Regions from separate parts of the Pantoea sp. X-Soil-TKNS-1207 genome, predicted to be linked through region 4. Evidence: predicted binding sites of a transcription regulator. Region 4 holds the regulator's gene; each other region holds the start of a gene.
The links. Region 4 encodes PhoB, which activates phosphate uptake and scavenging genes when phosphate is short. Its sites were predicted from a motif close to CTGTCATAAAACTGNCNNAT; they were not measured.
Positions count from the first base shown of each region.

Region 1: the regulator PhoB is predicted to act here: its motif matches at 1,538-1,557, upstream of pitA (inorganic phosphate transporter PitA).
Region 2: the regulator PhoB is predicted to act here: its motif matches at 2,460-2,479, upstream of pstS (phosphate ABC transporter substrate-binding protein PstS).
Region 3: the regulator PhoB is predicted to act here: its motif matches at 1,857-1,876, upstream of phoA (alkaline phosphatase).

Region 1 covers NZ_AP035958.1:4,081,596-4,088,752, forward strand. The annotation lists gene AC6I8V_RS19020 (4-hydroxythreonine-4-phosphate dehydrogenase PdxA) at 1-43, shown strand, start outside; gene AC6I8V_RS19025 (hypothetical protein) at 106-270, opposite strand; gene AC6I8V_RS19030 (BaiN/RdsA family NAD(P)/FAD-dependent oxidoreductase) at 282-1,466, opposite strand; gene pitA (inorganic phosphate transporter PitA) at 1,708-3,207, shown strand; gene uspB (universal stress protein UspB) at 3,256-3,591, opposite strand; gene uspA (universal stress protein UspA) at 4,012-4,449, shown strand; gene rsmJ (16S rRNA (guanine(1516)-N(2))-methyltransferase RsmJ) at 4,523-5,269, opposite strand; gene prlC (oligopeptidase A) at 5,278-7,157, opposite strand, start outside.
Region 2 covers NZ_AP035958.1:9,519-16,675, reverse strand. The annotation lists gene pstA (phosphate ABC transporter permease PstA) at 1-265, opposite strand, end outside; gene pstC (phosphate ABC transporter permease PstC) at 262-1,224, opposite strand; gene pstS (phosphate ABC transporter substrate-binding protein PstS) at 1,310-2,353, opposite strand; gene glmS (glutamine--fructose-6-phosphate transaminase (isomerizing)) at 2,525-4,354, opposite strand; gene glmU (bifunctional UDP-N-acetylglucosamine diphosphorylase/glucosamine-1-phosphate N-acetyltransferase GlmU) at 4,498-5,868, opposite strand; gene AC6I8V_RS00055 (F0F1 ATP synthase subunit epsilon) at 6,111-6,530, opposite strand; gene atpD (F0F1 ATP synthase subunit beta) at 6,555-7,157, opposite strand, start outside.
Region 3 covers NZ_AP035958.1:2,548,276-2,555,432, forward strand. The annotation lists gene AC6I8V_RS12005 (NUDIX hydrolase) at 1-330, shown strand, start outside; gene phoA (alkaline phosphatase) at 389-1,795, opposite strand; tRNA gene AC6I8V_RS12015 (tRNA-Ser) at 2,041-2,128, shown strand; gene phoH (phosphate starvation-inducible protein PhoH) at 2,286-3,074, opposite strand; gene putP (sodium/proline symporter PutP) at 3,773-5,257, opposite strand; gene putA (trifunctional transcriptional regulator/proline dehydrogenase/L-glutamate gamma-semialdehyde dehydrogenase) at 5,706-7,157, shown strand, end outside.
Region 4 covers NZ_AP035958.1:1,034,666-1,041,822, forward strand. The annotation lists gene sbcD (exonuclease subunit SbcD) at 1-873, opposite strand, end outside; gene AC6I8V_RS04665 (hypothetical protein) at 1,053-1,958, shown strand; gene phoB (phosphate response regulator transcription factor PhoB) at 2,197-2,886, shown strand; gene phoR (phosphate regulon sensor histidine kinase PhoR) at 2,901-4,214, shown strand; gene AC6I8V_RS04680 (PstS family phosphate ABC transporter substrate-binding protein) at 4,336-5,262, shown strand; gene AC6I8V_RS04685 (cobalamin-independent methionine synthase II family protein) at 5,438-6,544, shown strand; gene brnQ (branched-chain amino acid transporter carrier protein BrnQ) at 6,947-7,157, shown strand, end outside.

The DNA of each region.
Region 1 (7,157 bases), 1.3 Mb from region 4:
CGCCTTCAAATTGCTGGTGCGGATGGCGGAAGGCGCGAAATAACCTTTCCGGGAGCGGCTGCGGTCGCTCCCAATCGGGCAGCTATTGCGCTTTCCGGTTGATTCTCAGGGACGATGAATTTCTGTCTTTGGATGCAGCGATTCTAAGGCGGCTGCCACTGCGGGGATCTGGCGGAAAACCAGATACCATACTGACCAAAAACCCACTTCAGCCTGGTCCATGACTTCATCAATGGTCAGTTGACCGGCAAGGCAATTGCGTTTTGCCACCTCAGCGCCGGTTACAACGCCTGCGCACACGCCCAGGCCGAACTCCAGGCCCACTGGAAGTTATAACCGCCGAGCCAGCCGGTAACATCTACCACTTCGCCGATAAAATACAAACCAGGCACATCACGCGCTTCCATGGTTTTTGACGACAGCTGCGTGGTGTCCACGCCCCCCAGGGTGACTTCAGCCGTGCGATAACCTTCCGTGCCGTTCGGCTGCACGCGCCACTGATGCAGCGTCTGCACCAGTTCGCTCTGCTGCTTGCTGTTGAGCTGCTTCAGCGTCACGTCCGGGATCTGATTTAGCGCCTGCAACACTTCCACCAGCCGTTTCGGCAGAATCTTCGCCAGGCTGTTTTTCAGGCTGAGGTTCGGATGCGCGTCGCGTTGCACATTGATGATGTCATCCAGCGGCGTGGCGGGAGATAAATCGACGGTGACGAACTCGCCCGGCTGCCAGTAGCTGGAAATCTGCAACACCGCCGGGCCGGACAGCCCGCGATGAGTGAACAGCATCGCTTCTTTAAACAGCGTGCCGTCCTGGGCGGTGATGGTGGTCGGTAAAGCGACGCCAGACAGCGTATTCAGCTGCTCCAGCAATGGCTTATGCAGGGTAAAGGGCACCAGCGCCGCACGCGTCGGGAACACCTTCAGACCAAACTGCTCCGCCACTTTGTAGCCGAACGGCGAAGCGCCCAGCCCCGGCATCGACAGACCGCCGCAGGCAATCACCAGCTTTTCAGCCTGCACGGTCGCGCCGTTCAGTTGCAGGGTGTAGCCCTGCTCGTCACGCTGTACGCTCAGCACTTCGCTACGCAACCGCAGCGTGACCTGCCCGGCCTCACACTCGGCCAGCAGCATATCGACAATCTGCTGCGCGGAGTCGTCACAGAACAGCTGGCCGAGCGTTTTCTCGTGATAAGCAATGCCGTGGCGATTCACCAGGTCGATAAAATCCCACTGGGTATAACGCGCCAGCGCCGATTTGCAGAAGTGCGGATTGTGCGAAAGGTAGGCAGCGGGTTCGGTGTACATATTGGTGAAGTTGCAGCGACCACCGCCCGACATCAGGATCTTGCGGCCCGCTTTTTTGCCGTTATCCAGCAGCAGCACGCGACGCCCACGCTGTCCGGCCTGCGCGGCGCAAAACATGCCAGCGGCACCGGCACCAATAACGATAACGTCGAACTTTTCCACTGCTTTAACCCGTTTCACCCGAAAGGCGCTGATTGTAGTGATCTGTACACTTTGATGCCAGCGTCAAAAAAATGCCGTAAATATGTCATATTGTAACTGACTCATATTTAGGCCTTTTTCCCTTGTTTTACCGTGCAGGTTACAACTTTAAGACAAAAAAAGACTATATTTCCCTTTCCCATACAGCATGTTGTCGCGGATAATGCGCCGCGTTCATGTCCTCCTAAATGGCGTAACGTTTATGCTACATCTGTTTGCTGGTCTTGACCTGAGTACCGGCCTGTTATTGGTTCTTGCCCTGCTGTTCGTATTGTTTTATGAAGCAATCAACGGTTTCCACGACACAGCCAACGCGGTCGCGACAGTTATCTACACCCGTGCGATGCGGGCGCAGCTGGCGGTTGTGATGGCAGGTGTTTTCAACTTTTTTGGTGTTTTGCTGGGTGGTTTGAGCGTGGCCTACGCCATCGTTCATATGCTGCCAACCGACCTGCTGCTGAATGTCGGTTCAGCTCACGGCCTCGCCATGGTGTTTTCCATGCTGCTGGCTGCGATCATCTGGAACCTCGGCACCTGGTATCTTGGTCTGCCGGCCTCCAGCTCCCATACCCTGATTGGTGCCATTATCGGTATCGGTCTCACCAATGCCATGATGACCGGAACCTCGGTGGTTGACGCGCTCAACCTGCCTAAAGTTCTCAATATCTTCCTTTCACTGATTCTGTCGCCGATTGTCGGTATGGTGATTGCGGGTAGCCTGATTTTCCTGCTGCGTCGTTACTGGAGCGGTACCACCAAACGCTCACGCATTCATATGACACCGGCCGATCGCGAGAAAATCGACGGCAAGAAAAAGCCGCCCTTCTGGACACGGATTGCCCTGATTGTCTCCGCCATTGGCGTGAGCTATTCACACGGTGCGAACGATGGTCAGAAAGGCATTGGCCTGATCATGCTGGTATTGATCGGCGTCGCTCCGGCTGGCTTTGTCGTCAATATGAATGCTTCCGGTTATGACATCACCCGCACGCGTGACGCGGTGAATCATCTGGAGCAGTACTACCAGCAGCACAGCGCAACGCTGACGCACATCGTGCAGATGGCGCCGCCTGCGGTGCCTGCGCCGGAAGAAACCACCAACGGCCCGCATGAGTTCCATTGCGACAGCGCCCGTGCGCTGCCCGCGATTCAGCGTGCGCAGGGTCTGCTCAACAACCTGCAAAGCTACGATCAGTTGACGGTTGACCAGCGCAGCCAGATGCGTCGCCTGCTGCTGTGTATCTCCGATACCGCTGATAAAGCCGCTAAGCTGCCGGAAACCAGCGCCGACGATCAGCGCTTCCTGAATAAGCTGAAAGGCGATCTGCTGGGTACCATTGAGTACGCGCCCGTGTGGATCATCATGGCCGTCGCGTTAGCGTTGGGCGTGGGTACCATGATTGGCTGGCGTCGTGTGGCGACCACCATCGGTGAGAAGATCGGTAAAAAAGGCATGACCTACGCACAGGGCATGTCGGCGCAGGTGACTGCGGCGGTTTCAATTGGTATCGCCAGCTACACCGGTATGCCGGTTTCCACGACGCACATCCTGTCGTCGTCGGTCGCCGGAACCATGCTGGTGGATGGCGGCGGCCTGCAAAGCCGTACCATCAAGAATATCGCTATGGCGTGGGTGTTCACCCTGCCGGTGTGTATTGTGCTGTCAGGTGCGCTGTACTGGATTTCACTCAAGCTGATTTAATCCCGCAGCAACTGACACACCAAAGGGCGACAGCAATGTCGCCCTTTTTTATTGCCAGATAGCCATCGCAATCAGACTGATAATGACCAGCCCACACAATCCGCTGGTCAGGACAAATTGTCCGCGCACCCGTTCGCAGCGACGAATAAACTCGTCGTCGTGATGATCGCGATAACGCCGATCCCAGATATAGCGCACCAGACGCACCTGTTTGCTGGGCTGGCCATGAGAGGTGAAAAAACCTGCACCATCAACATATTGATACAGCAACGGGTCGCAACCGCGCAGCACCGCCAGCAATGAGCGCAGAGAAGAGAAGTAGCGCGCCATATTCACCAGACAAACCACACACAGAGCCCAAAAAAGCGCGATAGTGCTGATCATGTTCCCCTCCCGGCTGGAGCCACGGAGACGCGCACAGCGGGGTAACGCTGAAAACGCCCCACGAGAAAGCCATCCACTGAATGATTCGAATTACGTTGTTTTTTTGCGAACTGAGGGTCAGTACCAGCAAAAGCGTGACCGTCATTTTCAGTGTAGGAGATCTGGTTAAAATTTTTCCAGCGATGATTTTCGTTCATGGCGAGAGAAAATAACGATAACCCTTGATCTTCCTCACAGGGGCATTGCACCTTGCAGCATTTGTTAACAACTCTGGCTATACTGAAAACATAACAACAAACCGCCTGCAGGGCATAAATCTCGATGGGTGGCGCTTACCGCCGTTATGCGCAAAGGATTTCGCCAGCCGTGACGTGGCAGGAATTCGGGTTGCCCCCAGAATCTTGTGAAAGGAGTTATATCATGGCTTATAAACACATCCTGATTGCAGTAGACCTTTCTCCGGAAAGCCAGTTGCTGGTCGCCAAAGCGGTCTCACTGGCACGTCCCTATGATGCGAAAATTTCGCTGATCCACGTTGATGTCAATTATTCCGACCTGTACACCGGGCTGATTGACGTTAACCTCGGCGACATGCAGAAACGAATTTCTGAAGAGACGCATACCGCGCTGAAAGAGCTTTCGACCAACGCCGGTTATCCGATCAGTGAAACTCTGAGCGGCAGCGGCGATCTGGGCCAGGTGCTGGTGGATGCGATTAAAAAATATGATGTGGATTTGGTGGTGTGTGGTCACCATCAGGACTTCTGGAGCAAGCTGATGTCGTCAGCGCGCCAGCTGATCAACACGGTGCATATCGATATGTTGATTGTGCCGCTGCGCGATGAAGAGGACGAGTAATCCTGCCTGGTCGGCATCAATGCCGACCCTACAAAAATGGTCCTGCCTGGTCGGCATTAATGCCGACCTTTTTTCATAACGGCGGATAGATATCAAACCGATGGCTTTTGGTCACCACCGCCGACTGCGTCACCACCCCGGCTAATGGCGGGGCGTAATCCGGGCGCTTCACCACGATACGTTTCTTCGCCAGGCGACGCGCCGGTTCCAGCAGCGCATCCGCATCGTCATCCGCGCCCACCAGCGACTGAAACACCCGCATCTCCTTCTTCACCATGGCGCTTTTCTGCCGATGTGGATACATCGGGTCGAGATACACCACGTCGGGCGCAGGTGTGATATCGCTCAGCGCCTGCTGACTCACCACATGCAACAGCGTCAGCCGCTCGCGCAGCCAGCCGCCAATCTCCGGGTCGTCGTAACCACGGCGCAAACCATCCTCCAGCAGCGCCGCCACAACCGGATGACGCTCCAGCATACGGACCCGACAGCCCAGCGCCGCCAGCACAAAGGCATCCCGTCCTAATCCGGCAGTGGCATCGACCACATCCGGCAGATAATCGCCCTTGATACCGACCGCTTTCGCCACCGCCTCACCACGGCCGCCGCCAAAACGACGGCGGTGCGCCATCGCGCCGGAGACGAAATCAACAAAAATGCCGCCCAGCTTTGGCTCATCGCGTTTACGCAGCTCAAGCTGGCTGGGCGTCAGCACCAGCGCCAGCGTGGCGTGCTCGTCCTGCTCCAGGCCCCAGCGCTGCGCCAAATGTAATAAGGCGCCGTCTCCGGCGCCTGTTTCATCAACTAAACCGATTTTCACAAGCAGGTTTATCCCTGAATCCCGTAATGTTCCAGCATCGCATCCAGCTGCGGTTCACGGCCACGGAAGCGTCTGAACAGCTCCATTGGCTCCTCAGAACCCCCGCGCGTCAGGATGTTGTCGAGGAACGACTGACCGGTTTCGCGGTTGAAAATCCCCTCTTCTTCGAAGCGCGAGTACGCGTCGGCAGCCAGCACATCGGCCCACAGATAGCTGTAGTAACCCGCGGCATAACCGCCTGCAAACACATGGCTGAAGGCGTGCGGGAAACGACCCCATTCCGGGCTGGGCACCACGGCAACCTGCTTCTTCACTTCGCGCAGGGTTTCGAGGATTTGCGCGCCCTGCGCCGGGTTGAACTCGGTATGCAGACGGAAATCGAACAGGCCGAACTCCAGCTGACGCAGGATAAACAGCGCCGCCTGGTAGTTTTTCGCCGCCAGCATTTTATCCAGCAGCGCTTTCGGCAGCGGCTCGCCGGTTTCATAGTGGCCGGAGATAAACGCCAGCGCTTCCGGCTCCCAGCACCAGTTTTCCATAAACTGGCTCGGCAGCTCGACCGCATCCCACGGCACACCGCTGATACCGGACACGCCCGGCGTTTCGATGCGGGTCAGCATATGATGCAGACCGTGGCCGAACTCATGGAACAGAGTGGTCACTTCATCGTGGGTGAACAGCGCGGGTTTCCCCTGCACCGGACGGTTAAAGTTACAGGTGAGATAGGCCACCGGCTTTTGCAGGCTGCCATCGGCTTTACGCATCTGGCCGACGCAATCGTCCATCCAGGCGCCGCCGCGTTTGTGCTCACGCGCGTAGAGATCGAGATAGAAGCTGCCGCGCAGCTCACCGCTTTCATCGAACAGATCGAAGAAACGCACATCCGGGTGATACACGTCCACATCGTGACGCTCTTTTGCGCTGATGCCGTAGATACGCTTCACCACTTCAAACAGGCCGCTCACCGCGCGTGCTTCCGGGAAGTACGGACGCAGCTGTTCATCGCTGATGGTGTACAGATGCTGCTTCTGTTTTTCGCCGTAGTAGCTGAGATCCCACGGATTCATCTCGTCCACGCCAAACTCTTTTTTGGCGAAGGCGCGCAGCTGGGCCAGCTCTTTTTCACCCTGCGGACGCGCGCGTTTGGCGAGGTCGGTCAGGAAGTCGATCACCTGCGACGGGCTTTCCGCCATTTTAGTCGCCAGTGATTTGTCGGCGAAGGAGTCAAAGCCCAGCAGCTGAGCCAGTTCGTGGCGCAGCGCCAGCTCTTCCGCCATCACCGGGCCGTTATCCCATTTGCCCGCGTTCGGGCCTTGATCGGAGGCACGCGTTGAATAGGCGCGATACATCTCTTCACGCAGCGCGGCGTTGTCGCAGTAGGTCATCACCGGCAGATAGCTCGGGATATCCAGCGTCAGCAGCCAGCCCTGCTGCTCTTTGGCTTCCGCCTGGGCTTTTGCTGCCGCCAGCGCGCTTTCCGGCATCCCGGCCAGCTCGGCTTCTTCGGTGATCAGCTTGCTCCAGCCCATGGTCGCGTCGAGTACGTTGTTGCTGTAAGTCGAACCCAGTTCAGACAGGCGCGCGGCGATTTCGCCGTAGCGTTTCTGTTTTTCTTTATCCAGGCCAATGCCGGACAGCTCAAAATCACGCAGGCTGTTATCCACCGCTTTCTTCTGAGCGATATCCAGCGCGGCGTAGTTGTCGCCCTCTTTCAGGTTGCGATAGGCCTGATACAGCCCTTCATGCTGACCGACCCAGGTGCTGTATTCTGACAGCAGCGGCAGCGTCTGCTCGTAGGCTTCACGCAGCTCCGGGCTGTTTTTTACCGAGTTCAGATGGCTGACCGGCGAGAAAATACGACCAAGACGATCGTCGACTTCAGCCAGCG
Region 2 (7,157 bases), 1.0 Mb from region 4:
GTAAGCCGCTACCGGCCAGCGCATTCGCCAGACCACCGCCTGCGGTGTTGGGCGGCGGGGTCGATTCGGTGAACAGCGACCATGACAGGCCATCAATACCGCGTGATACGGTGGTGAACAGAATCCACACCAGCCAGAACAGGCCAAACGCCATGGTCAGCAGCGACAGCGTCAGCGCGATTTTGTTTTTGGTGCTGCGCCAGGCCTGCATTTTACGGCGTGAGGCTTCCAGCTCGGCGCGAGCCTGCAATTCAATGGTTGTCATGAACGGGCTCCTTCACTCTTGGCCAGACGCAGAATCATCAGCTTAGAGATCGCCAGCACGATAAAGGTGATAACAAACAGGATCAGACCCAGCTCCATCAATGCCGCTACGTGCACGCCAGATTCCGCTTCGGCGAATTCGTTCGCCAGCGCCGAGGTGATGCTGTTGCCCGGCATAAACAGCGAGGCGCTGTCGAGCTGGTAGGTGTTACCGATGATAAAGGTCACCGCCATGGTTTCGCCCAATGCGCGACCCAGACCGAGCATCACGCCGCCGATCACGCCGTTTTTGGTGAATGGCAGCACGATGCGCCAGATCACTTCCCAGGTGGTGCAGCCGATACCGTAGGCCGACTCTTTCATCATCACCGGCGTTTGCTCAAACACATCACGCATTACCGAAGCGATGTACGGAATGATCATGATGGCGAGGATCACGCCTGCGGCCAGAATGCCGATACCGAATGCCGGACCGGAAAACAGCGCGCCGACAATTGGGATGTTCGACATCAGATCGCCTACCGGCGTCTGGAAATACTGGGCAAACAGTGGCGCGAAAATAAACAGGCCCCACATGCCGTAAACGATGCTGGGGATCGCTGCCAGCAGCTCAATTGCCGTGCCGAGCGGACGACGCAGCCAGCTCGGCGCCAGCTCCGTGAGGAACAGGGCGATACCAAAGCTCACCGGGACGGCGATAATCAGGGCAATCAGCGAGGTGACGACAGTGCCGTAAATCGGTACCAGCGCACCAAATTGTTCGTTAGGCGCATCCCAGGTTTTGGTCCACAGAAAGGAGAAACCAAATTTCTGGATGCTGGGCCATGAGGAGAAAATCAGGGAGACGATGATGCCACCCAGCAGCAACAACACAATCAGCGCAGCCAGTTTAACCAGCGCGCCGAAGATCATGTCACCTTGTTTGCCAGGGGCTTTAAACGTCGGCTTAGTGGCAGCCATAGAAGTCTCTGTTCTCAGGGGAAGTCAGGGCGGCAACATCGCCGCCCATTGGGTGGCCTGCACATCTGGCAGGCCGGGTCTGCAATTACTTGTACAGCGCTTTACCGGAAGTGTCTTTGATGTTGGCTTTCCAGGCATCACGGATCTGCGCAGTTACGCTTTCTGGCAGTGCTGCGTAATCCAGGCTGGTCGCTGTTTTAGCGCCATTTTTGTAAGCCCAGTCGAAGAATTTCAGCACTTCGCTGCCTTTTTCCGCATTCGCCTGATCTTTATAAACCAGGATGAAGGTGGTTGAGGAGATCGGCCATGCATCGTTGCCTTTCTGGAAGGTCAGGTCCTGGGCGAATGTCTCGCTCCAGTTTGCACCTTTTGCCGCGTTGCTGAAGCTGGTTTCGCTCGGCGATACCGCTTTGCCGTCCGCATCCATCAGTTTGGTGTAGGTCAGGTTGTTCTGTTTCGCGTACGCGTACTCTACGTAGCCAATTGAACCCGGCAGACGCTGTACGAAGGCGGCCACGCCGTCGTTACCTTTACCGCCCAGACCGGTCGGCCAGTTAACGGTGTTGCCTTTACCGATTTTGCTGTTCCACTCTTCGTTCACTTTAGACAGGTAGCTGGTGAACACGAAAGAGGTACCGGAACCATCAGCGCGACGTACCACGTTGATGTTGGTGTCTGGCAGTTTCACGCCTTTGTTCAGCTTGGTGATTGCCGGATCGTTCCACTTTTTGATGTTGCCCAGGTAGATGTCGCCAACGGTTTTACCGTCAAGGACCAGCTCACCAGACTTCACGCCAGGGATATTAACCGCCAGCACCACGCCACCGATCACTGTCGGGAACTGGAACAGGCCATTTTTTTGCAGATCTTCATCTTTCATTGGCGCATCTGACGCACCGAAATCAACGGTTTTGGCGATGATTTGTTTCACGCCGCCCGAAGAACCAATACCCTGATAGTTTACTTTGCTACCGGTGGCTTGCTGATATTCTGCTGCCCACTTGGCATAAACCGGTGCCGGGAATGTCCCGCCTGCACCAGTCAGGTCGGTGGCTGCGAAAGCAGAAACCGCGCTTACTGCGAAGGTGGCGGCGAGGATTCGGGCTACGGTGCTACGCATCAGTGTCATGTTCCCTCCAGGGGAGTTTATCTCAGGCTCTATGCCAGTTTAGTAGGAGTCAGTGATTGCTGCTGGAGGGAAAATAGGACAGTTTGATGACAGCGAAATGTACGAAATATGACAGTTTTATGACGTCGTTTAAAAATGAAGCGGGACCCTGTTGGCCCCGCTTTTTATTGATTATTCAACAGTAACTGATTTCGCCAGGTTACGCGGCTGATCGACATCGGTGCCTTTGATCAACGCAACATGGTAAGAAAGCAGCTGGAGCGGCACGGTATAGAAAATCGGCGCAATCACCTCTTCGACATGCGGCAGGGAGATGATTTTCATACCATCGCTGTCGCTGAAGCCCGCATCCTGATCGGCAAACACATACAGCAGACCGCCGCGTGCGCGCACCTCTTCAATATTGGATTTCAGCTTCTCCAGCAGCTCATTGTTCGGCGCAACCACGATGACCGGCATATCGGCATCAATCAGCGCCAGCGGGCCGTGTTTCAGCTCGCCTGCGGCGTAAGCTTCAGCATGGATGTAGGAGATCTCCTTCAGCTTCAGCGCTCCTTCCATCGCAATCGGATACTGATCGCCACGGCCAAGGAACAGCGCATGATGTTTGTCGGAGAAACCTTCCGCCAGGTTTTCGATCACTTTATCCTGCGCCAGCATCTGCTCAATACGGCTCGGCAGCGCCTGCAACCCATGCACAATCTCGTGCTCGGTGTCGGCAGACATACCGTGCAGACGCCCCAGCTTCGCCACCAGCATCAGCAGAACTGTCAGCTGCGTGGTGAACGCTTTGGTGGACGCCACGCCAATTTCAGTGCCCGCTTTGGTCATCAACGCCAGATCGGACTCACGCACCAGCGACGAGCCAGCCACGTTACAGATCGCCAGCGAGCCAAGATAACCCAGCTCTTTCGACAGACGCAGCGCAGCCAGCGTATCGGCGGTCTCGCCCGACTGCGACAGGGTGATCAGCAGGCTGTTTTTACGTACCGCGGATTTGCGATAGCGGAATTCAGAGGCGATTTCGACATCACAGGGAATGTTAGCCAGCGACTCAAACCAGTAGCGCGACACCATGCCAGAGTTGTATGACGTACCGCAGGCGATAATCTGGATATGCTCAACCTGGCTCAGCAAGGTTTCTGCCTGCGGCCCCAGCTCGCTGAGATCCACTTCACCGTGGCTGAAACGACCGGTTAAGGTGTTTTTGATCGCCATCGGCTGTTCATAAATCTCTTTCTGCATGTAGTGACGGTAAACGCCTTTATCACCGGCGTCGTACTGCACATTGGATTCGATCTCAGCACGGTTAACGGGGTTGCCAGCGCGATCGACAATGGTCACTTCGCGGCGGGTGATCTCCGCGATATCGCCCTCTTCCAGATAAATGAAGCGGCGGGTCACCGGCAGCAAGGCCAGCTGATCGGAGGCGATAAAGTTTTCGCCCACGCCACGTCCCACCACCAGCGGGCTGCCGGAACGGGCGGCCACCAGCAGCGACGGATCGCGGCTATCCATAATCACCATGCCGTAAGCACCGCGCAGCTGCGGGATGACGCGCAGCACCACATCACGCAGCGAACCGCCCTGCTTCTGCTCCCAGTGCACCAGATGCGCCACCACTTCGGTGTCGGTTTCGGAGGCAAACTGGTAGCCGCGCTCAATCATCTGCGCACGCAGCGGTTCATGGTTCTCAATGATGCCGTTATGGACAATGATGATGTGTTCAGAGATATGCGGATGCGCATTGGCTTCTGAAGGTTCACCGTGCGTTGCCCAGCGGGTGTGAGCGATACCGGTGCCACCAATCAGCGGCTGCTGTTCCGCCGCTTCCGACAGATTCTGTACTTTGCCAAGACGACGCAGACGCGTCACATGACCCTGGCGGTCAACGACGGCCAGACCAGCCGAATCGTAACCGCGATACTCCAGACGACGCAGACCTTCCAGCAGAATCTCTGCGATGTCGCGTTGCGCTACTGCACCAACAATTCCACACATAATAGTTTCCTGACTTCATGGCTTTCGGCCATTGCGTTGTCATCTGACCTGATATCCGGCATTGCCGGTTCCCCGAGCCTTGTAGAGAGTGGGGATAGTATTATTTGCACTGCAAAAGGCCGGTCTTTGCCGGCCATTAAAAATTACTTTTTCTTCACCGGGCGCTGCCAGCCTGCTTTCTGGTTCTGTTCTTTACGGTTATAAACCAGATCGGCGGCGGTGACGTCTTTCATCACCGTGGTGCCCGCCGCGATGGTGGCGCCGCTGGCGACGCTAACCGGCGCCACCAGCTGGGTATCGGAGCCAACAAACACGTTGTCGCCAATGATGGTTTTGAATTTGTTGGCACCATCGTAATTGCAGGTGATGGTGCCAGCGCCGATATTCACATCAGCGCCAATCTCGGCATCCCCGAGATAAGAGAGATGGCCCGCTTTGGAGCCTTTGCCAAGCGTGGCTTTTTTCATTTCAACGAAGTTGCCGACATGCGCCTTTTCGCCCAGCTCGCTGCCGGGACGCAGACGGGCAAACGGGCCGACGGTACAGGCCGCCGCCAGCCGGGCATCTTCGATCACCGAATAAGCGCTGATTTCGCAATCATCGCCAATCACGCTGTTTTTGATGATGCAGCCCGCCGCGATTTTCACGCGATGGCCCAGGGTGACGTTGCCCTCGATAATCACGTTGCTATCGATTTCCACATCACGACCATGTTGCAGCGAGCCACGCAGATCGAAACGCGCCGGATCGCGCAGCATCACGCCCGCCAGCAGCAGTTTTTCGGCCTGTTCCGCCTGATAAGTCCGCTCCAGGGTCGCCAGTTGCAGGCGGTTATTCACGCCATCGGTTTCGCTGATGCGTGCCGGATGGACCGCATTAACCACGCGGCCTTCCTGATGCGCCATGGCGATGATGTCGGTGATATAAAACTCGCCCTGGGCATTGTTGTTGTTCAGCTGCGCCAGCCAGCGTTTAAGATCGCCGCCGTTGGCAATCAGGATGCCGGTGTTGATTTCCTGGATCTTCAGCTGCTCCGCCGAAGCATCTTTCTGTTCAACGATGCCGGTGATGGTGTCATTTTCACGCACGATGCGGCCATAGCCGGTCGGGTTATCGAGCACCACGGTTAGCAGGCCAATGCCGCCCGCCGGTTTGGCTTCACGCAGACGTTGCAAGGTCGCTTCGGCAATCAGCGGTACGTCGCCGTACAACATCAGAATGTCTTCGTCATCCGCAAAATAGGGGGCCGCCTGCTGCATCGCATGGCCGGTGCCCAGCTGTTGCGCCTGTAGCACCCAGTTCAGGGTGTTGCCGGAAAGCTCAGCTTTGAGTTGATCGCCGCCGTGGCCGTAAACCAGATGGATTTGCTGTGCGCCCAGCCCGGTGGCGGCGTCGATCACATGCTGAACCATCGGTTTTCCTGCCAGGGTGTGCAGAACTTTGGGGAGATCGGAATACATACGGGTGCCCTTGCCTGCTGCAAGAATCACCACACTCATCGCACTTGTAGACATAACCATCCTGACTCAGTTTTAGCTTTCGAAAGTTTAAGGTTTACCCCTGAGATTACTACATTTTTCTCGGATCGAAATTAGAGGATGACGAAAGTCAGTGCGCAATAAATGGCGCCGCTGAGGTAGGTGCAAAAGCGCACGACGCCGTAGCGACGCGACTCATCGCGTTGTTTTGTTTCAGAATTGCAGATAAAAAAAATGCCAGCCCAAAGGGCTGGCATTTCGTGACGCATAAAGCCTGATTACATCGCTTTTTTGGTCAGCTCGATAACACGCAGTTTCGCGATAGCTTTCGCCAGTTCCGCAGAGGCCTGAGCGTAGTCCACGTCGCCGTGGCTGCTGCTCATATGCTCTTCTGCTTTACGTTTCGCTTCCAGCGCGCGCGCCTCGTCAAGGTCTTCACCACGAATCGCGGTGTCGGCCAGAACGGTGGTGCTGCCCGGCTGTACTTCCAGCACGCCGCCAGAGAGGTAGATATACTCCTCTTCGCCGTGCTGTTTTACGATGCGAATCATACCAGGCTTAATGGCAGTCAGGAGCGGTGCGTGGCCAGGGAAGATCCCCAGCTCACCTTCGCTACCTGACACCTGGATTTTCTGCACCAGACCGGAGAACATTTGTTGCTCCGCGCTGACCACATCCAGGTGATAAGTCATAGCCATATCATTCCTCCCGGGAAACCGTTATTACAGTTTCTTCGCTTTTTCTACGGCTTCGTCGATTGAACCAACCATGTAGAAAGCCTGCTCAGGCAGATGGTCGAATTCACCTTCCATGATGCCTTTAAAGCCACGGATGGTGTCTTTCAGCGTTACGTATTTACCTGGAGAACCGGTGAAGACTTCAGCAACGAAGAACGGCTGAGACAGGAAGCGCTGAATCTTACGCGCGCGTGCCACCAGCAGTTTGTCGTCTTCAGACAGCTCGTCCATACCGAGGATGGCGATGATGTCTTTCAGTTCCTGGTAACGCTGCAGCAGAGACTGCACGCCACGCGCTACGTCGTAGTGCTCCTGGCCAACGATCAGCGGATCCAGCTGACGGCTGGTGGAATCCAGCGGGTCAACGGCCGGGTAGATACCCAGAGACGCGATCTGACGGCTCAGAGTAACAGTTGAGTCCAGGTGGGCGAAGGTGGTCGCCGGAGACGGGTCAGTCAAGTCATCCGCAGGTACGTAAACGGCCTGTACGGAGGTGATTGAGCCAGTCTTGGTGGAGGTAATACGCTCCTGCAACACACCCATCTCTTCTGCCAGCGTCGGCTGATAACCTACCGCTGAAGGCATACG
Region 3 (7,157 bases), 1.5 Mb from region 4:
AGCTGGGGATTACCCGGCGGGTTGCTGGAACCTGGCGAGTCGCTTGAACAAGCCGCGTTGCGGGAAGTGAAAGAGGAAACCAATCTGGATGTGCACCGGCTGCATCAGCTGGGCATCTTTTCGGGGCCTGAATTTACCTTCACCCTGAAAAATAACGATGAGATTAACGTAATCACCGCGCTTTATCGGGCTGAGGAGTGGTCAGGCGTCATGATCAATGACCCCAGTGAAAGCGACGATCTGACCTTCTTTCCGCCAGATGAATTGCCGGAGAACATGTCCGGGGAGTATCGGACGTATATCCGTTATTATCTGGCACAGCAACATTAAGCCCGTGCTGGCTCACAGTAAAAATCCACGCTTACGCGTGGATTTTTTTATCTGCGACTTACTTAATGCCCATCGCGTCCCGCAGGGTAAAGAACAGGTCGGTCTGATCGGTCAATCCCACCACATTGGCCGCACGGGGGCCGTAGGCCGCAATACGCAGCTGCGTGCCGGTATGTTCCTGCGAATCCTCTTCTGAGTTGCCGTAGCTGATGGTCATCACCGCGCCATCTTTGGTGTTGACGGCCTGCGTCAGCCCCGGCGCTTTGGTGCCATTTTCGATAATCTGGCTGCTGTGGGCGTGATCCGCCGTCACCACCACCAGGGTATCGCCATGCTCACGAGCAAATGCCAGCGCCTGCTGCACCGCTTCGTCGAGATCGACAGTTTCACCAATCTGTCCACAGGGATTGGCAGCATGATCCTGTTTGTCGATCGAGGCGCCCTCCACCTGCAGGAAGAAACCTTTGTCGTTTTTACTCAGCAGCTCGAGCGCTTTTTGCGTCATCTGTGCCAGCGTCGGGGTGCTTGCCGGACGATCTTTATTCACTTCACAGGTCACCACCGGCTTATCCAGATTGCCGTGGTAGCTGGCTTTGGGTCCCTGCCAGCGCACCGGCATGTTGCCATCAGCGAACAGGCCCAGCAGCGGTTGCTGCTGATCGGCCTGCTGAACGCCGTTCATACCCTCAAGGTTATCCACCCATTGATAGCCCAAGGCCTGCGCCTGTTCACGCAGCGTTTTTCCCTGATATTCCCCCGCCTTCGCCACTTCGCTAAAGGTTTTCGCCCCGCCGCCCAACGTGACGTCTGCACGGGTTTTCAGCAGCTGCTCGGTGATCGATCCTTTACCCCCCTGCTCCAGCGCGTTAGTCGGGCACAGCTCGCTGGTTTTTTCCGGGCCATAGCATTTACGTGAGGTCACATGGGCGATCAACGCCGCAGGCGTCGCGTCCTGCAATTCTGCGGTGGAAACGTTGCCGGTGGCCTTACCGGCGGCTTTAGCCAGCTCCAGCAGGGTTGTCTGATCTTTGCCATTGACGTCAACGCCAATCGCGCCATTGTAGGATTTGGTGCCCGTCGCCCAGGCAGTAGCGGACGCTGCCGAGTCCGTCACGTAGTTCGGCTTGTGGGTTTTCTTATCCAGCGAATAATGCGTGTACTGACCGGTCAGCGGCAGCGCATCAATGCCCGCAAAGAAGCCACCGGCGCCCCTTGCCTGATTACGCGCGGCGGTGATTTCCGCATCCCCCATGCCGTCGCCAATTAACAGGATCACGTTTTTCGCCGTGCTGTTGCTCAGAGAGGCTTTTAGCGCCTCAGTTTGATCGCCAGTAAGACGACGCGCGCCGCCGTGCTGGGTCAGGTCGCCGGTGGCGGCGCGGGAATAGCCGGAGTCATCTGCCACGGCCGGAGCCGCGAGCAAAGAAGCGAGGAGTGGCACTGTCATCAGAGGTATCTGTTTCATTTATAAGCATCCTTATTCACAAATATAACCAAATGTTTCCGCGGACAAGTCTGCGACAATCCCGTGACGCTTTTGTGACTGGCAAACATTATTTCGATGACAGAATCGCCAATACGGACAGGCTTAAAGCAATCCGCTCAGTGCTTAAGCGAATAGAAAAAAAGGAGAAAATAGAGCTTGACCCTTTTCGGCTAACTCCCTATAGTAGCGCCCCGTTGGCCCGCTGAGGTCAGCGAACAAAATGTGGTGAGGTGTCCGAGTGGCTGAAGGAGCACGCCTGGAAAGTGTGTATACGGCAACGTATCGGGGGTTCGAATCCCCCTCTCACCGCCATATTTTAGAGAAGAGCCTGAACGAAAGTTCAGGCTTTTTTCTTTGTCTTTTTGTCAGGATGACGGACTTAAAACGTTACCTGCCCGCGCTGCACTCTCGCCACGCATAAAAAAACCCGGCCTGAGCCGGGTTTTGCCTGAATTCAATCTCTCAATGGTTAACTGTAAGCATGCAGCGTGCGCTGACACAAGGCCGAACGGACGCAGTCGTCTTTGCCGAAACGGACAATGCCTATCATCTCGTCCTCTTCGAAGCGCGACAGCGCATCGCCGAGTCCCGATAGCACGCCACGCGGCAAATCACACTGGGTGATATCCCCGTTGACAATCACCGTCACGTTCTCGCCAAGGCGCGTCAGGAACATCTTCATCTGCGCGGCGGTGACGTTTTGCGCCTCATCCAGAATCACCACGGCATTTTCGAAGGTGCGTCCGCGCATATACGCGAAAGGCGCGATTTCGACTTTGCCGATTTCGGGACGCAGGCAGTATTGCATAAAGGAAGCGCCAAGACGTTTAACCAGAACGTCATAGACCGGCCGGAAATAAGGGGCGAATTTCTCGGAAATATCTCCGGGGAGGAATCCAAGATCTTCATCCGCCTGCAGAACCGGGCGCGTAACGATTATCCTGTCGATATCCTTATGTATCAGGGCCTCAGCCGCTTTGGCTGCGCTAATCCAGGTTTTCCCGCAGCCGGCTTCACCGGTGGCGAAAATAAGCTGTTTCGTTTCTATGGCATTAAGATAGTGCGCCTGAGCATCATTTCTGGCCTCAATCGGCGAGCGGTCGCGCAGATCACGCGCCATGCCAATTGAATCCAACCCACCCATCTGCACCAGCGAAGTGACCGATTCTTCTTCACGCTGACGATGACTGCGAGAGTCATTCCGAAGCACTCGTCTGGCTTCACGACGCGCTTTGATCACTGCTTTCTGTCTTCCCATAGTGGCACCTTACAGTTGGTTTCATTTATCGCTACAGGGATTGTCCTGATGCGATGACGTGAACGCTTTAGAGGTTTATGTGGCTTCCTTTAGAGCCGTTTCGAGCCATTGAGAAAAGTGTGCAACAACGCCAAAACGCTGTAGCGCACCGGTTTGATATTTGAGATTGAAAAAGAACGAATAGTGAAAAGTGAAGAGGAAACTTACGAGGGAAGAAAGCCCCCGCAGAGTACTGCGTGTATTGAAGGGTATTTACCTGTCCGTTGAAGGACCGAATCATGCGCGAACTCCAGTGACCTTAGCCACACATCTGACAACGCTTATGAATAAAGTGCATCATATTTGCGGTGGTTTGCAACACTAATTTTACCTGGCGGCTAACAAAAAGTAGCGACCCGCTACAAGCAGCCTGGGCCTTAAATTAAATTTATTAGCCTTATCAGTAAGATGGATAATTGAGGCCTGGCTAAACTTTTTAGGAACAATCGGAAACCGGGGCTGCCGGGCCATGCTGGGGAAAAACAGAAAGGAGAGCAGGCGCGCGTGCGATTAAGCGCCAACCGGCTGTGTATTTATTAATCAACCCGGTCTTGGCGGCGGCCCGCGATAATGGTTAGCCGCCGGGAAATGTTTTTTCGTGCAGCGCCAAAAAAAAAGCCCGCCTCATGAAACGAGACGGGCCGGGTTGCCTGACGTGTTTATTTCGTCAGGTATTCCGCTTCCGCGGCAGCAAAACGTTGTTGAGCCGCCTGAGAGGGTTCACGTCCCATCAGGCTGACCACCACAATTGCGATGCTGGCGAACAGGAAGCCCGGAATGATTTCATACAGATCCAGCCAGGCGTAATGTTTCCACACCAGCACGGTCAGCGCGCCGATGACCATACCGGCCAGCGCGCCGTTGCGCGTCATACGCTGCCAGCACACGCCGAACAGCACCACCGGACCAAAGGCCGCGCCAAAACCCGCCCAGGCATAACTCACCAGTCCCAGCACACGGTTTTCCGGATTCGACGCCAGCGCGATAGCAATCACGGCAATCAGCAGCACCATCAGACGCCCTACCCACACCAGCTCTTTCTGGCTGGCATTTTTACGCAGGAAGCCTTTGTAGAGATCTTCCGTCAGCGCGCTGGAGCACACCAGCAGCTGGCAGCTCAGGGTAGACATCACCGCCGCCAGAATGGCCGACAGCAGAATCCCGGCAATCCACGGATTAAACAGAATGCGAGCCAGCTCGATAAACACGCGCTCGCCATTCTGACTGACTCCAGCCGCCTGGTCCGGGTGATTCTGGAAGTAGGCAATACCAAAGAAGCCAACCGCCACCGCGCCCGCCAGGCACAGGATCATCCAGGTCATGCCGATTCGACGCGCGGTACGAATTGAGCGATGGGAGTCGGCAGCCATAAAGCGCGCCAGGATATGCGGCTGGCCGAAGTAGCCGAGACCCCAGCCCAGCAGCGAAATCACCGCCACAAAATTCAGGCCTTTCAGCATGTTGATGTTTTCGAGGCTCTTAGCCTCAATCACCGCCAGCGAGTCGGAAAGGCCGCCCACCGCCACGATAACAATCACTGCCGTCAGGATCAGCGCAAAAATCATCAGGCTGGCCTGAACCGTATCGGTCCAGCTCACCGCAAGGAACCCGCCCACCAGGGTATAAAGAATGGTGGCAGCAGCCCCTGCCCACAGTGCGGTTTCATAGCTCATCCCAAAGGTGCTTTCAAACAGACGGGCGCTGGCAACCACGCCCGAGGCGCAGTAAATGGTAAAGAAGATAAGGATAATGACCGCCGAGATAACGCGCAGGATTTTGCTGTTATCTTCAAAGCGGCTGGTAAAGAAGTCCGGCAGCGTCAGGGCGTTGTTGTGATGTTCCGTCTGCACCCGCAGACGTCCGGCAACGATTTTCCAGTTCAGCCAGGCGCCGATGGTCAGGCCGATGGCAATCCAGCTCTCGGAAATGCCTGACAGGAAAATGGCCCCAGGCAGGCCCATCAGCAGCCAGCCACTCATATCCGATGCCCCGGCAGACAGCGCAGTGACTACGCTCCCCAGACTGCGGCCACCGAGAATATAGTCGTCAAAGTTTTTAGTCGAACGCCAGGCGACAAATCCTATCGTCACCATCCCGAGGATATAAACCACAAAAGTCACCAACATCGGTGTACTTACACTCATTCTATCTCTCCATTTATTATTCGATTTCCTAAAGAAATCCTTTTCCTGACGCCACCGGAACGAGGCAGCATCAGAGCTTTACCGCAGCCGGGAAAGCGATTTCCGTTAAGGCGCGGTATCCTGCCGCAAAGCCGCGACGGGCACAATGCATTTAACACAGCAGCCACAGCAAGCTCACTCACCTTCGCCGACCGCATATCAATAGGTTGCGCCACCTCACACTTTTAGTTGCACCTGACTACTCACCCAACAAAATTAAGTCGTATCGGGTTGCAACGTTGGCGAGGTTTTTGCAGCAATATCCATGCCGCTTTTGCTGTAAACACCGTCAGACCGTTGATTTACGGACAACTGCGGCCACATTTAACATGGTTGCACAAAGTTGCAACATGAGTGATAGTGCTGCCACACAGAACATCAACCGACTCTTTTTGAGGAACAGGAAAGCATGGGAACCACCACCATGGGGGTAAAGCTGGATGAAGCCACCCGCGACCGTATTAAACTGGCGGCGCAGAAGATTGATCGCACGCCGCACTGGCTGATTAAGCAGGCGATTTTTAACTATCTGTCGCAGCTGGAAACGGGTGAATCGCTACCGGAAATCCCACTGCAACACAGCGATGCCGCCCAGGATGACAGCGCGCCAGAAGAGGCATTGCAGCCGTTCCTCGACTTCGCTGAACAGATCCTGCCGCAGTCGGTTACGCGCTCGGCCATCACCGCTGCCTGGCGTCGCCCGGAAACCGATGCCGTCCCCATGCTGCTGGAACAGGCGCGCCTCCCTGCCCCGCTGGCAGAGAAAACCCATCAGCTGGCTTACACCCTCGCTGATAAACTCCGGCACCAGAAAGGTGCAACCGGGCGCGCCGGGATGGTGCAAAGCCTGTTGCAGGAGTTCTCCCTCTCTTCGCAGGAAGGGGTTGCACTGATGTGTCTGGCGGAAGCGCTGCTGCGTATTCCCGACAAACCGACGCGTGACGCCCTGATCCGCGACAAAATCAGCAATGGCAACTGGCAATCACACCTTGGTCGCAGCCCGTCGATGTTCGTCAACGCTGCCACCTGGGGCTTGCTGTTCACCGGCCGCCTGGTCTCCACCCATAACGAAGCCAACCTGTCGCGCTCGCTGAACCGCATCATCGGCAAGAGCGGCGAACCCCTGATCCGTAAAGGGGTGGATATGGCGATGCGTCTGATGGGCGAACAGTTTGTTACCGGCGAAACCATCGCCGAAGCGCTGGCCAATGCGCGCAAACTGGAAGAGAAAGGCTTCCGCTACTCCTATGACATGCTGGGGGAAGCGGCGCTCACGGCCAGCGATGCCAAAGCCTACCTGGTCTCCTATCAGCAGGCGATCCACGCCATCGGCAAAGCGTCCAACGGTCGTGGCATTTATGAAGGTCCGGGCATCTCAATCAAACTGTCGGCGCTGCATCCGCGCTACAGCCGCGCACAATACGAGCGTGTGATGGAGGAGCTGTATCCGATCCTCAAATCCCTGACGCTGCTGGCGCGTTCGTACGATATCGGTATTAACATCGATGCCGAAGAAGCCGACCGCCTCGAACTGTCGCTCGACCTGCTGGAAAAACTCTGCTTTGAACCCGAGCTGGAAGGCTGGAACGGCATCGGCTTTGTGATTCAGGCTTACCAGAAGCGCTGCCCGTTTGTGATCGATTACCTGGTCGATCTGGCGCAACGCAGCCGCCGTCGTCTGATGATCCGCCTGGTGAAAGGGGCTTACTGGGACAGCGAAATCAAACGCGCACAGATGGACGGCCTGGAAGGCTATCCGGTTTACACCCGCAAGGTGTACACCGACATCTCCTATCTGGCCTGCGCCCGCAAACTGCTGGCGGTCCCTAATCTGATCTACCCGCAATTCGCCACCCACAAC
Region 4 (7,157 bases):
CAGCGAGCCTTTCAGCATCTGCATCGGCTGAAATAACGGGATAGTCAGCGGCGTTACCGCATCAAGACCGGCGCTGAACTCAAGCAGGAACACGCTTTTGTCACGCCCCAGTTCGTCAAAGCTGAGCGGGATCGAGGAGCCGCTGTAGCGAATATGGTCGCTATCGGCAATGCGCTGCGCGCGATGAATATGGCCGAGGGCGATGTAATCCGCCGGGGGAAACGCCTGCGCCGGGAAAGCATCCAGCGTGCCGATATAGATATCGCGTACCGAATCGCTTTTAGTCACGCCAACGGTGGTGAGATGGCCGGTGGCGATAATCGGCAACGCGCCGCCCAGGGCTGCACGCTGCGCCTCGGCGGCGGCAAAGCAGTGCTGATAATGTTGTTCGATGGCTTCCAGCAGCGACAGCTGTTTTTCACGCCCGGACTGCCCGGCCTGGCTGCGCAGAATATCGCGCGGACGCAGGTAGGGGATGGCGCACAGCAGCGCGCCCGGCGTGCCATCACGCTGGTTCAGGGTCAGTACCTGCTGCTCGCCCTGCGGCGTGGCGCTGGTGATCACCCGGGTATTGAGGCAGGCGAGTAACTCGCGCGATTCATTCAGGGTGGCGACGGAATCATGATTACCGGCCAGCACAATCAGCTGGCAGTGGCTTTGCTGCAACGCCACCACAAAGCGGTTAAACATTTCACGGGCGTAGCTCGGCGGCGAGCCGGTATCAAACAGATCCCCGGCGACAATCAGCGCATCCACCTGATGCAGTTCAATTTGCTGGCGCAGCCAGTCGAGAAACGCCTGATGTTCCGGTGCGCGACTTTTACTGTAGAAGAACTGGCCCAGATGCCAGTCTGCCGTATGGATAATGCGCATGGATGCTCCCTGCCAGATTTAGCGTGGGGGGATTATATACGTTTGCTGCCGGGCTGGCATATCTCGTGACCGGGTTATATATCAGAGAGAAATTTCATCAATTCATCATGCCTCAGCTATTTAACCGCAGAGGAGAGCATGATTTAACTGAGTCTCTTTTTTATCAGGAGACGTAAAATATGATTAATCTATCAGGCATTGCTGGTTCCAATACCAGGGTGGATGCGGCGGGTAATAATGATCGGCCTGCGACTGCCGTTGCGGAGAATATAAATATAGTACAGAATTCCAGTGGCGGAATGGCATCATTTTTCGATTTAACATCCTTTGTTTCTCAACTTGAAGAGCGTGTTTTAAATATAAATCCCCGGCCGCTGCTGGAGGTGGGTGAATTCTTTGATACCCTTATTTATAACGAGAATAGAGGCAGCAAGATATTGATCAGACCTTTCGACCATCAGGTTCCTCCCGCCGGTGAGTTAGTTAAATTTACGCAGGCGGTGCAGGCGAAAATCAACGAAGCCAGAACGCGTCAGGATGGCGAATATTGTATGGCTACCGGCCGATTCTTTATTCTGCCTGCGCAGCAACGCTATTCCAGACGTACACCTGATAATCCGCAATTCTCAGCGTGTTTACAGCAAGGTCTGTTGTCGATGGTAATAAAGAAAGATTTTAATTACGATGCGCGTAATTGCCTGCCGGATTTTGTCGTAATGACAACGTTAGCAATGTCGTCAATAACGCGAGGGGAACACGTTGTTGAACGTGCGCATGTGTTTTACCTTGATGCATTCAGACCGAAGAATGTGAAAGAATTCCTGAATGTATTTGTCGATGTCATGCATCAAACCTGGCAGAAAGGGGATGAATTTGAAAAAATGGCGATAGTATTCGCTCTGGCGAATCTCGATGATGCCTGGCATCTCTCTAACGCGGCACCGGATTTTGCAGAGAAGATGTCGCATGAGGAATTCCTTGCTATACGTAATGAGGTGCTGGGGAAAGCGGAATTTGCTGACCTGAAATCTGCCATGGCGGTGGTAAGCGCATCAAATTACGAAACGGATCGCCCGTCGCCATAAGCCAGGAAACGGCCTGCCCGGCTGGCGCCTGCGTTGGTCCGGCCGGTAAAGAACAGTTTTCCTTAACAATCACCTGCCTGTCCTTTTCCCTCAGTCAGACTAAAATCCTGTTTCGGCTGTCACAATTCTCTCTTTGTGCGCAATTTTACCCGTTGGTTTTTTCATAAAAGTGTCATAAAACTGACGCATAATGACGCCGCAAATCCCAGTGACAGCCGTCATATCAGCAGGAGTAATAATGGCTAAGCGCATTTTGGTTGTGGAAGACGAAGCTCCCATCCGTGAAATGTTATGTTTCGTACTGGAACAAAATGATTACCAGCCAATTGAGGCAGAAGATTATGACAGCGCAGTGGGGAAGCTTATCGAACCCTGGCCTGATTTGATTTTGCTCGACTGGATGTTACCCGGCGGGAGCGGCATCCAGTTTATTAAGCATCTGAAACGTGAAGCGATGACGCGTGATATCCCGGTGATGATGCTGACAGCGCGCGGCGAAGAGGAAGATCGCGTACGCGGACTCGAAGTGGGCGCGGATGATTACATCACCAAACCGTTCTCACCCAAAGAGTTGATGGCACGTATCAAAGCGGTGATGCGCCGTATTTCACCGATGGCGGTGGAAGAGGTGATTGAGATGCAGGGGCTGAGCCTCGACCCTTCATCACACCGGGTGATGTCTGAAACCACGCCGCTGGAAATGGGGCCGACCGAATACAAACTGTTGCACTTCTTTATGACCCACCCGGAACGCGTTTACAGCCGCGAGCAGCTGCTGAACCATGTCTGGGGCACCAATGTGTATGTCGAAGATCGTACTGTCGATGTGCATATCCGTCGTTTACGTAAAGCGCTGGAGGTCTCCGGCCACGATCGCATGGTACAAACCGTACGCGGAACAGGGTATCGTTTCTCTGCCCGCTACTAAACGGAGTCTTTACCGTGCTGGAACGACTCTCCTGGAAGAGATTACTGACCGAGCTGGTGCTGGCTTGTCTGCCAGCATTGATTCTCGGTCTGCTGTTTGGTTATCTTCCCTGGCTGCTGCTGGTGACGGTGCTTGGCGTGTTGCTGTGGCACTGCTGGAACCTGATGCGGCTGTCGCACTGGCTGTGGGTCGATCGATCCATGACGCCGCCCGGCGGGCGCGCCAGCTGGGAACCTCTGTTTTACGGGCTGTATCAGATGCAGCTGCGCAACCGGCGACGCCGTCGCGAGTTGGGCAACCTGATCAAACGCTTTCGCAGTGGGGCCGAGTCGTTACCGGATGCGGTAGTCCTCACCACGGAAGAGGGCACCATTTTCTGGTGTAACGGTCTGGCGCAGCAGCATTTGGGTCTGCGCTGGCCGGAAGATAACGGTCAGAACATCCTTAACCTGCTGCGTTACCCGGAATTCTCCCGCTATATTCGCCAGCGCGATTTCAATAAGCCACTGACGCTGGTGCTGAACAATCAGCACCATATGGAGTTTCGCGTCATGCCCTACAGTGAAGGGCAGTGGCTGATGGTGGCGCGCGACGTCACGCAAATGCACCAGCTGGAAGGCGCGCGGCGTAACTTCTTCGCCAACGTCAGCCATGAGCTGCGCACGCCGCTGACCGTGTTGCAGGGCTATCTGGAGATGATGAACGATTCGGTGATGAACGAACGTTCCCGCAGCAAAGCGCTTCAGACCATGCAGGAGCAGACGCGACGCATGGATAGCCTGGTGAAACAGTTGCTGACGCTGTCACGCATTGAAGCGGCACCCGCCATCGATATGAAAGAAACCGTTGATGTGCCGACCATGCTGCTGCTGTTGCAGCGTGAAGCGGAAACCCTCAGCCAGGGCCGTCATGAGATCCATTTCCATACCGATCCGCATCTCAGGGTGCTGGGCAATGATGAGCAACTGCGTAGCGCCATCTCTAACCTGGTGTATAACGCGGTGAATCATACGCCGGATGGCACCCGTATCGACATCAGCTGGCTGCGTAATAAGCAGGGTGCCGAGTTTAAAGTGTGCGACAACGGACCCGGTATCAGTGCTGAACACCTGCCACGCCTGACTGAACGCTTCTACCGCGTGGATAAAGCGCGTTCGCGCGCCACCGGCGGCAGCGGTCTGGGACTGGCGATCGTTAAACATGCGCTCGGCCATCACAACACCCGACTGGAGATCACCAGCGTGCCGCATCAGGAGACCTGCTTTAGCTTTATCCTGCCGCCACGGTTGATTGTCGCCAGCGGGATACGGGAGAATGTGACGCAATAACTGTCGTAATGTCATTCAGTTAAGGCTCCTTCCGTAGCGGCGCGATTTATCGTGCCGCTACGCATAAGGTGAACGCTTTAACAGATCCAGATTACTCAAAAAACCGTCACGGAAATCCTGCATGAAATCGTTGTTGCTGTTCATTTTGCTGTCGTTCTCTGTGCTGGCGCAGGGGCAACAAACCATGCTGGCTGGCAATCTGAGCAGCGTTGGCTCCGATACCCTCGGTTATCTGATGACGCTGTGGGGCGAGGATTTCAGCCGTCAGTCACCTGGCGTCAATGTGCAGGTGCAGGCGGCGGGTTCCTCCACCGCCCCGACTGCGCTGGCCGCTGGCGCAGCGCAACTCGGCCCCATGAGCCGCCCGATGCAGGCTGATGAACGCCAGTTATTCACCTCACGTTATGGCTATCCGCCGCTGGCGGTGCCGGTGGCGCTGGATGCGCTGGTGGTGGTGGTTAACCAGGACAATCCGCTGACGCGTATCGATCCGCAGCAGCTCGATGCGCTGTTCTCGGTGACGCGTCTGTGCGGCGCGCAGCGGGTGCCGCAGCGCTGGGGCGATCTGGGGCTGAGCGACCCGCACTGGGCCACGCGTAGCATCCAGCGTTACGGCCGCAACTCCGCCTCCGGCACCTGGGGCTTCTTCAAGCAGCAGGTGCTATGTAAAGGGGATTTCCGCGCCGACGTGGCTGAGTTTCCCGGTTCTGCCGCCGTGGTTCAGGCGGTGGCCGCCGCGCCAGGCAGCATTGGCTACGCCAGTTTTGGCTTTCATCTCAGCGGCGTGAAGACGTTACCGGTGGTGACCGCCAGCGGCGACAGCGTTATGCCCGATGCCGATTCGATTCGCAGCGGCCGCTATCCGTGGTCGCGTCCGTTGTTTATCTACGTCAATAAAGCGCCCGGCAAACCGCTGCCACCACTGGTCTCGGCCTTTCTGCATCGGGTGTTATCCCCCGAGGGACAGCGCCGGGTGAGCGAAGCCGGGTATCTGCCGCTGTCTGACAGCCAGATGGCGGCGGCGCGCGCCGCCATTGAGGAAAATTGAAGAACGAGCATCTGAACATGAATTTTCTTCATGACAGCTGAATTTTCTTCGTTTGCCCATTTCGTCACAGCATGTCACTCTCCTTAGCCATATAGCCATCCAGATGGCTAAAGATAACCAAGCGAAATTATACCCTGACGCAACCATGCGTTTACGGCTTTAGCCAGGAGTGATCATGCAACGAGTAACCGCCCCGTTCCGCGCCGATACCGTCGGCAGTTTTCTGCGTCCCGCTGCCATTAAGCAGGCGCGCGAGCAGTTTGCTAATGGTGAAATTGATGCCGCTCAGCTGCGTCAGGTTGAGGACGAGGCGATCCGCCATGTGGTCGATCAGCAGCGCGCCAATGGCCTGCAAGTGGTTACCGACGGCGAATTCCGTCGCGCCTGGTGGCACTTCGACTTCTTTGACGATCTGATTGGCGTGGAGCGTTACGAAGCGGATCAGGGCATTCAGTTTAACGGTGTGCAGACTAAAGCGCGCGGCGTGAAAGTCACCGGTAAAGTGGCCTTCAACCCGAACCATCCGATGCTGGAGCATTTCCGTTTCCTGAAAAGCATCGCCGGTGATGCGGTGCCGAAGATGACCATTCCCAGCCCAAGCGTGCTGCACTTCCGCGGTGGCCGTAAGGTAATCGACGCCACCGTGTACCCGGATCTGAAAGCCTATTTCGCCGATCTGGCGCAGACCTATAAAGACGCTATCCAGGCGTTTTACGCTGCGGGCTGCCGTTATCTGCAACTCGACGATACCGTCTGGGCGTACCTGTGCTCCAGCGAGCAACAGCAGCAGATCCGCGAGCGTGGTGAAGATCCGCAGGAACTGGCGCGCACCTACGCTCAGGTGCTGAATACTGCGCTGGAAGGTAAACCGGCGGATCTGACCGTGGGCCTGCATGTTTGTCGCGGCAACTTCCGCTCAACATGGATTTCAGAAGGCGGCTACGAGCCGGTGGCGGAGGTGCTGTTTGGCACCGTCAATATCGATGCCTTCTTCCTCGAATATGACAACGAACGTTCCGGTGGTTTTGAACCGCTGCGCTTTATCAAGCCGGGCCATCAGCAGGTGGTATTGGGTCTGATCACCACCAAAACCGGAGAGCTGGAAGATCCGGCGCAGGTGAAGGCTCGTTTACAGGAAGCGGCACAGTTCGTCAGCCTGGAACAAATCTGCCTCAGCCCGCAGTGTGGCTTCGCCTCTACCGAAGAGGGCAACAGCCTGAGCGAAGATCAGCAGTGGCAGAAGATTCGTCTGGTGGTCGACATCGCAAATCAGGTGTGGTGATGCTGTAAAGTTGTGCAAACAGGCGCGTAAATCGCGCCTTTTGTGCATATTAAAGGGCGCTTATGCAAGGATATCTTTCGTGATGGAGAAAGTTTAAACAAATCATCTGATGCGTTTTCGAGCTTATCTATATTGATTCACTGCTTTTTATCGCTTTAGTGCTATATCCTTCTGGTTTTCCGATCCCGTATTGCCTTTCTTCGCTATAAACGTTTTACTACGCGCCGTTGTCAATTCATCCCTCTGTGAACAGAAGAAAAGCAGTTTAAATCACCTGCGCTTTAACGATTCGGCGAGCATAACGCGCTGGCATTGCCTGTTAAGCCGTTGTTTTTGGCGTGGTCAGGGGACAACACAAACTCAACTTTCACCGCAACATCAGCTACAGGCAGTACAGAAGTTATGACACATCGTTTAACCTCGAAAGATATCCTCGCGCTGGGCTTCATGACGTTTGCCCTGTTTGTCGGCGCAGGCAACATTATTTTTCCACCGATGGTGGGTATTCAGTCTGGCGAACATGTCTGGATTGCCGCCCTTGGCTTCCTGATCACTGCGGTGGGTCTGCCGGTGATGACGGTTATCGCGCTGGCGCGCGTGGGTGGGGGGATCG